2 linked regions of the Methylobacterium mesophilicum SR1.6/6 genome follow. The protein of the gene in region 1 interacts with the protein of each later gene in a pairwise test. Links are inferred from orthologs where the notes say so. Each region holds a gene or a part of one and is shown on either strand. Other genes may lie near its edges.

Region 1 (3,141 bases):
CCCAGTCCATCAAGGACCAGGCGGCCCAGCGCGGGCTGACCGAGCTGTTCGACGAGGTGATGGTCCCGACCGAGAAGGTCGTGGAGGTGCGCCGCGGCCGGAAGGTCGATGCCGAGCGCAAGTTCTTCCCCGGCTACGTGCTGGTGAAGTGCGATCTCACCGACGAGGTCTACCACCTCATCAAGAACACCCCGAAGGTCACGGGCTTCCTCGGGGCCGACAAGTCGAAGCCGGTGCCGATTCCCGACGCCGAGGCCGAGCGGATCAAGGGCCAGGTCGCCGAGGGCGTCGACCGGCCCAAGCCCTCGATCTCCTTCGAGATCGGCGAGACCGTCCGGGTCTCGGACGGTCCGTTCGCCAGCTTCAACGGCACCGTCGAGGAGATCGACGAGGCCCGTTCCCGCCTGAAGGTGGCCGTGTCGATCTTCGGCCGTGCCACACCGGTGGAACTGGAATACGCCCAGGTCGAGAAGGCCTGATCGTAGAGCGAATAGGGAGTAGCGAATAGCGAGTACGGGTACAGGCGCCCCGCCGGGCTGACCGCCCTATTCGCTATTCGCTACTCCCTATTCGCCAAACCCCCGCGGGAGACCCGCCCGGCCTCGCCTCCGGGATCAACGGCTCGCACCGCGACCTGCAACCGTCCGACCCGCCGCGCTTCAGGCCGCACGGGGGCGGATCCTCATTGGGAGCAGTCCCATGGCGAAGAAGATCACGGGCTACGTGAAGCTTCAGGTCCCGGCCGGCGCGGCGAACCCGTCGCCGCCGATCGGTCCCGCGCTCGGTCAGCGCGGCCTCAACATCATGGAATTCTGCAAGGCCTTCAACGCGAAGACCGCGCAGATGGAGAAGGGCACCCCGATCCCGGTGATCATCACCGCGTATCAGGACCGCTCCTTCACCTTCGAGATGAAGCAGCCTCCGGTCACCTTCTTCCTGAAGAAGGCCGTCGGCCTGAAGCTCGGCAAGAAGCCGGCCTCCGGCTCCAAGACACCGGGCAAGGGCCCGACCGTCGGCAAGATCACCGAGGCGCAGCTCCGCGAGATCGCCGAGAAGAAGATGCCTGACCTCAACTGCGACACGGTCGAGTCGGCCGTCGCGATGATCCGTGGCTCCGCGCGGGCCATGGGCCTCGAAGTCGTCGCGTAAGGGAGGGCAGCATGGCTAAGGAAGGCAAGCGCATCCGCGCCGCCCGCGAGGGCATCGAGGTTACCAAGCTTTATCCCCTCGACGAGGCGATCAAGCTGGTGAAGGAGCGGGCGACCGCGAAGTTCGACGAGACCGTCGAGGTCTCGATGAACCTCGGCGTCGATCCCCGTCACGCCGACCAGATGGTCCGCGGCGTCTGCAACCTGCCGAACGGCTCCGGCCGGACGGTGCGGGTCGCGGTCTTCGCCCGCGGCGCCAAGGCGGACGACGCCAAGGCAGCGGGTGCCGACATCGTCGGCGCCGAAGATCTCCTGGAGATCGTGCAGGGCGGCAAGATCGAGTTCGACCGCTGCATTGCGACCCCCGACATGATGCCGCTGGTCGGCCGTCTCGGTAAGGTGCTGGGCCCGCGCGGCCTGATGCCGAACCCGAAGGTCGGTACCGTCACCATGGACGTGAAGGGTGCGGTGGCCGGCGCCAAGGGCGGCTCGGTGGAGTTCCGCGTCGAGAAGGCCGGCATCGTCCATGCCGGCGTCGGCAAGGTCTCGTTCGACGCCGACAAGCTCGTCGAGAACATCAAAGCGTTTGCGGACGCGGTCGCCAAGGCCAAGCCCGCGGGCGCCAAAGGCACCTACGTCCAGCGCATCGCCGTCACCTCGACGATGGGCCCGGGCGTGAAGGTCGAGCCGAGCACGGTTCTGACCGCCTGAGCTAAGGCGAAGCCTCCACGCTGCGGAGCGCCCGGCCGGAAACGGCCGGGCGTTTTGCTTTGCGGGGGCGAGGGTGGAGCGAATTTCCGACGTCGACATGTTGGCGAGCCGGCGGAATGCGACCTGGGACCCAGCACAGAAATCGCCGCGACAGCTTCACCACGCTCCCTCACGCCATTCTTAACCGCCGAGGGGGGCGCCAACGCGCATGGCTGTGCTAAATAGGCCGCCATGCGATGCACCCTGACGGTCACCTCCAAGCGACGCATCCTGTGCGTCTTTCCCGCCTACACACCGTCCTTCGGGACATTCTCACATGCCTACCCGCTGATGGGCGGGGTGAAGGCGTTCATGCCGCCGCAGGGGCTGCTGCTGATCGCGGCCTATATGCCGGAGGCTTGGGAATGCCGGTTCATCGATGAGAATATCCGCCGCGCCGGTCCGGTCGACTTCGCCTGGGCGGACGCGGTGTTCGTCTCCGGCATGCACATCCAGGAGCCGCAGATCCACGACATCCGCGACCGCGCTCGCGCCGCCGGCAAGGTCACGGTGCTGGGCGGTCCCTCGGTCTCGGGCGCACCGGAGAAGTACGGCGATTTCGACTACCTGCACATCGGCGAAATCGGTGACGCCACCGACCAGCTCGTCGCGCGCCTCGATGCCGACCTGACTCCCCCGCCTGCGCAGGTGGTGCTGGAGACGAAGGACCGCCTCGCGCTCGCGGACTTCCCGGCCCCGGCCTACGAGCAAGCACCGCTCAAGCGATACCTGATCGGCTCGCTGCAATTCTCCTCGGGCTGCCCCTATCGCTGCGAGTTCTGCGACATTCCCCAGCTCTACGGCCGCCAGCCGCGTCTGAAGAGCCCCGAGCAGATGTGCGCCGAGCTCGACGCCATCGTCAGCCAGCCGGGCCATCCGGCAGTGGTCTACTTCGTCGACGACAACTTCATCGGCAACCGCAAGGCGACGCGCGAGATGCTGCCGCATCTCGTGGCTTGGCAGAAGAAGAACAACTACCCGCTTCAGTTCGCCTGCGAGGCGACGCTGAACATGGCCAAGCAGCCCGAGATCCTCGAGCTGATGCGGCAGGCGAACTTCATGACGGTGTTTGTCGGAATCGAGACCCCGGAGGCGGACGCCCTCAAGGGTATCGACAAGACCCACAACGCCGCCGTGCCGATGTACGAGGCGATCGAGACCCTCAATTCCTACGGGCTGGAGGTCACCTCAGGCATCATCCTGGGTCTCGATTCCGACACCGACAAGTCCGAGCAGAACCTGA
Region 2 (3,251 bases), 160 kb from region 1 along the record:
CCTACCGAACCGAGTTCTACCCGAGCTACGATTACAAGGCGGTCGGTCTCGCGGAGCACGAGAAGGCGCGCTGAAGCGGCGTCGGCGCCGCTGCCCCGTCCCGTCCGCGCGTCGGCGGCCGCAATGCTTCTCAGCGCGGGCCGCTGTCGCTGTTCCGCTGCCGGCAGCGCCAGCCGGCCATGCAGGACGGCACGTCCGCGGTGGGCTCGAAAGCCGGGGCCGCCGTCTCGTCGATCCGGCATGAGCCCGAATCCAGGTGGACGGTCTCGTAGGCCGTCTCGCTGGTCGCCAGGACCAAGTTGCGCGCCTGCGCGACGCGGGCCTGCAGCGCCGCGCAGGTGAGGCTGCGCGTGGTCACCCGCTCCTGCGCCAGGGCGGCGGGGGCGAAGGCGATCAGCACGAGGACGGAGACGAGGCGGGTCATGGATCCCTCGAGCGTTTCCCATCGGTTCGGCTTCGTCCCCGGTGAGGATGTGGGTGAGCACCGCGGCACGGCCCGGCGCCGCCCTCCGACCGGGATGCCGCCTCCCGTCAGGGCGTGTCGTCCGGGTCGTGATGGCCGTCGAGCACGGTGCCGCTCGTCGGGACCGCCGCGGCCACCGCCTCGGCACGGCGGACATCCGGGGCCGTCGCCTCCTCGACGAAGGCCGCCACGGCCTCGGTCAGCGGCAGCGTCCGGGTCTGCTGGCTGCCGAGCCGACGGATCGAGACCGTCCGCTCCTCCGCCTCGCGGCGGCCGAGCGCCAGCAGCACCGGCACCTTGGCCAGCGAGTGCTCGCGGACCTTGTAGTTGATCTTCTCGTTGCGCAGATCGGCCTCGACCCGCAGCCCGGCCCGCTCCAGGGCGCGCACCACGTCGCGGGCGTAGGGATCGGCCTCGCCGGTGATCGTCGCCACCACCACCTGCACCGGCGCGAGCCAGAGCGGGAAGTGCCCGGCGAAGTGCTCGATCAGGATGCCGGTGAAGCGCTCCATCGAGCCGCAGATCGCCCGGTGGACCATCACGGGCGGCTTCCGGGCGCCGTCGGCATCGATGTAGAAGGCGCCGAACCGCTCCGGCAGGTTGAAGTCCACCTGCGTGGTCCCGCACTGCCAGTCGCGGCCGATAGCGTCGCGGAGCACGTACTCGAATTTCGGGCCGTAGAACGCCCCCTCCCCCGGATTGACGGCGGTCTTGATCCGTCCGCCCGACTGTTCCTCGATCTGCGCCAGCACCCGGGTCATCACCGCCTCGGCGTGGTCCCACAGGGCGTCGGAGCCGACGCGCTTCTCGGGCCGCGTCGAGAGCTTCACGACGATCTGGTCGAAGCCGAAATCCGCGTAGGTGGAGAGGATCAGGTCGTTGATCTTCAGGCACTCGTCGGCGAGCTGGTCCTCGGTGCAGAAGATGTGGGCGTCGTCCTGCGTGAAGCCGCGCACCCGCATCAGCCCGTGCATCGCGCCGGACGGCTCGTAGCGGTGGACCACGCCGAACTCGGCCATGCGCAGGGGCAGGTCCCGGTAGGATTTCAGCCCGTGCTTGAAGATCTGCACGTGGCCCGGACAGTTCATCGGCTTGAGAGCGAACCAGCGCTTGTCCTCGGCCTCCTCGCCCGCCGACTGCGCGGCGAACATGTTCTCCCGGTACCAGCCCCAGTGGCCGGAGGTCTCCCACAGCGCCTTGTCGAGGATCTGCGGGGCGTTGACCTCGGCGTAGTCGCCGCGCAGGCGCCGACGCATGTAGGCGATGAGTTCCTGGAAGATCGTCCAGCCCTTGGCGTGCCAGAAGACGACGCCCGGCCCCTCCTCCTGGAAGTGGAACAGGTCCATCTCGCGGCCGAGCCGGCGGTGGTCGCGGCGCTCGGCCTCCTCCAGCCGGTGCAGGTAGCCGTCGAGATCGGCCTGGTTCGCCCAGGCCGTCCCGTAGATGCGGGTCAGCATCGGGTTGTTCGAATCACCGCGCCAATAGGCACCCGCGACCTTCATCAGCTTGAAGGCGGTGCCGACCTTGGCGGTCGAGGTCATGTGCGGGCCGCGGCAGAGATCGAACCAGTCGCCCTGGCGGTAGATCTTGAGGTCCTCGCCCGGGGGGATCGCGTCGACCAGCTCGACCTTGAAGGCTTCCTGCTTGTCGGCGAACAGGGCCCGCACGTCCTCGCGCTTCCAGACTTCTTTGGTGAAGGGCGCATCGCGCGAGATGATCTCGCGCATCTTCGCCTCGATGGCCGGGAAATCGTCCGGTGTGAACGGGGTCTCGCGATAGAAATCGTAGTAGAAACCGTTCTCGATCACCGGGCCGATCGTGACCTGCGTGTCCGGCCAGAGCGACTGAACCGCCTCGGCGAGGACGTGCGCGCAATCGTGCCGGATCAGCTCCAGGCTGCGGGGATCGGTGCGGTCCAGAAACTCGATGCGCGCGTCGCGCGCGATCGGGTCGTCGAGATCGGCAACCGTTCCGTCCAGCGCCATGGCGACGGTGCGCTTGGCCAGCGACTTGGCGATGCCCTCGACGACGCTGCGGCCGGACGTGCCGGCGGCGACCTCCCGCGTGTTGCCGTCGGGAAAGGTGAGAATCGGCATGGCTTCAAGCGTCTCCAGGCTCAGTCCTGCATACGGGGCAGGTAAGCGTCTTCAGGGGAGCGGCCGTGTAGACCGATTTTTTCGGAGAGGGAACCGAGCCCGGCGCGTGGTCGCCCCGCGCCCTCGCGCAAATGCGCGCCATCGTCCCCACCCGCCGTTCGGCGCCGGGGGCATGGCCCAGGAAGCAACACGCGGGACGCGGGACGCCGCGGGAACCCAGGTGTCGGCCGTGTACGCGCGGGATCCGATCCCCGCGGCGCCCGCGGCAGCGGCCGGGCATCGCCCCCGATCGCGGCCGTCTTTCTCGTCGCGGTGTCTTGCCGACGTCCCGGTCCTGCGCCTCGCTGCCGGCGGTCTCGGACGAGGTGCACGCACCTCCGGAACCCGCCCTTCAGCGCCGTGGCCTTCCAGCCGTCCCCCGCCTCGTAGTGGGCGGGTCCGCAGGGGGCTTCGGGCACGCCCAGAGGCGGGTCGGCGCGGGGGCATTTCCTCACCCCGCCGGGCCAAGGGCCGCCCGGTCTCACGCCCGCCTCCGAGACACGCCCCGTGCCGGTCCGCCGCCCGGGGCGATGGCGGCTGAGAGCCACCGACGCGGGCACCGCCCCGCCCGCGGACCCGCCCGGTCAGCCACCGGACGGGCCCCGCGAAGGACGCCACAGGATCGCTCCCGAAGCGCCGCGGGCAGGTGCGGT

The links.
Region 2: the proteins of rplA (region 1) and thrS interact in binary tests that used the Escherichia coli proteins (3 or more experiments, as listed by UniProt). The link is inferred for Methylobacterium mesophilicum SR1.6/6 from one-to-one orthologs.

Annotation. Positions count from the first base shown.
Region 1 is NZ_CP043538.1:5,344,600-5,347,740, forward strand. The notes cover bases 184-3,009. They hold rplA (50S ribosomal protein L1), read left to right. Parts: upstream 184-1,160; coding sequence 1,161-1,859; downstream 1,860-3,009. Other genes in these bases: nusG (transcription termination/antitermination protein NusG), read left to right, coding at 184-479; rplK (50S ribosomal protein L11), read left to right, coding at 700-1,149; MMSR116_RS25295 (B12-binding domain-containing radical SAM protein), read left to right, coding at 2,091-3,009. Outside these bases: more of nusG, read left to right, coding at 1-183; more of MMSR116_RS25295, read left to right, coding at 3,010-3,141. UniProt on the Escherichia coli protein: One of the primary rRNA binding proteins, it binds very close to the 3'-end of the 23S rRNA. Forms part of the L1 stalk. It is often not seen in high-resolution crystal structures, but can be seen in cryo_EM and 3D reconstruction models.
Region 2 is NZ_CP043538.1:5,508,423-5,511,673, reverse strand. Bases 46-2,981 are described here. They hold thrS (threonine--tRNA ligase), read right to left. Parts: upstream 2,560-2,981; coding sequence 532-2,559; downstream 46-531. Other genes in these bases: MMSR116_RS26030 (hypothetical protein), read right to left, coding at 131-424; MMSR116_RS26035 (hypothetical protein), read left to right, coding at 46-74. Outside these bases: more of MMSR116_RS26035, read left to right, coding at 1-45. UniProt on the Escherichia coli protein: Catalyzes the attachment of threonine to tRNA(Thr) in a two-step reaction: L-threonine is first activated by ATP to form Thr-AMP and then transferred to the acceptor end of tRNA(Thr). The rate-limiting step is amino acid activation in the presence of tRNA.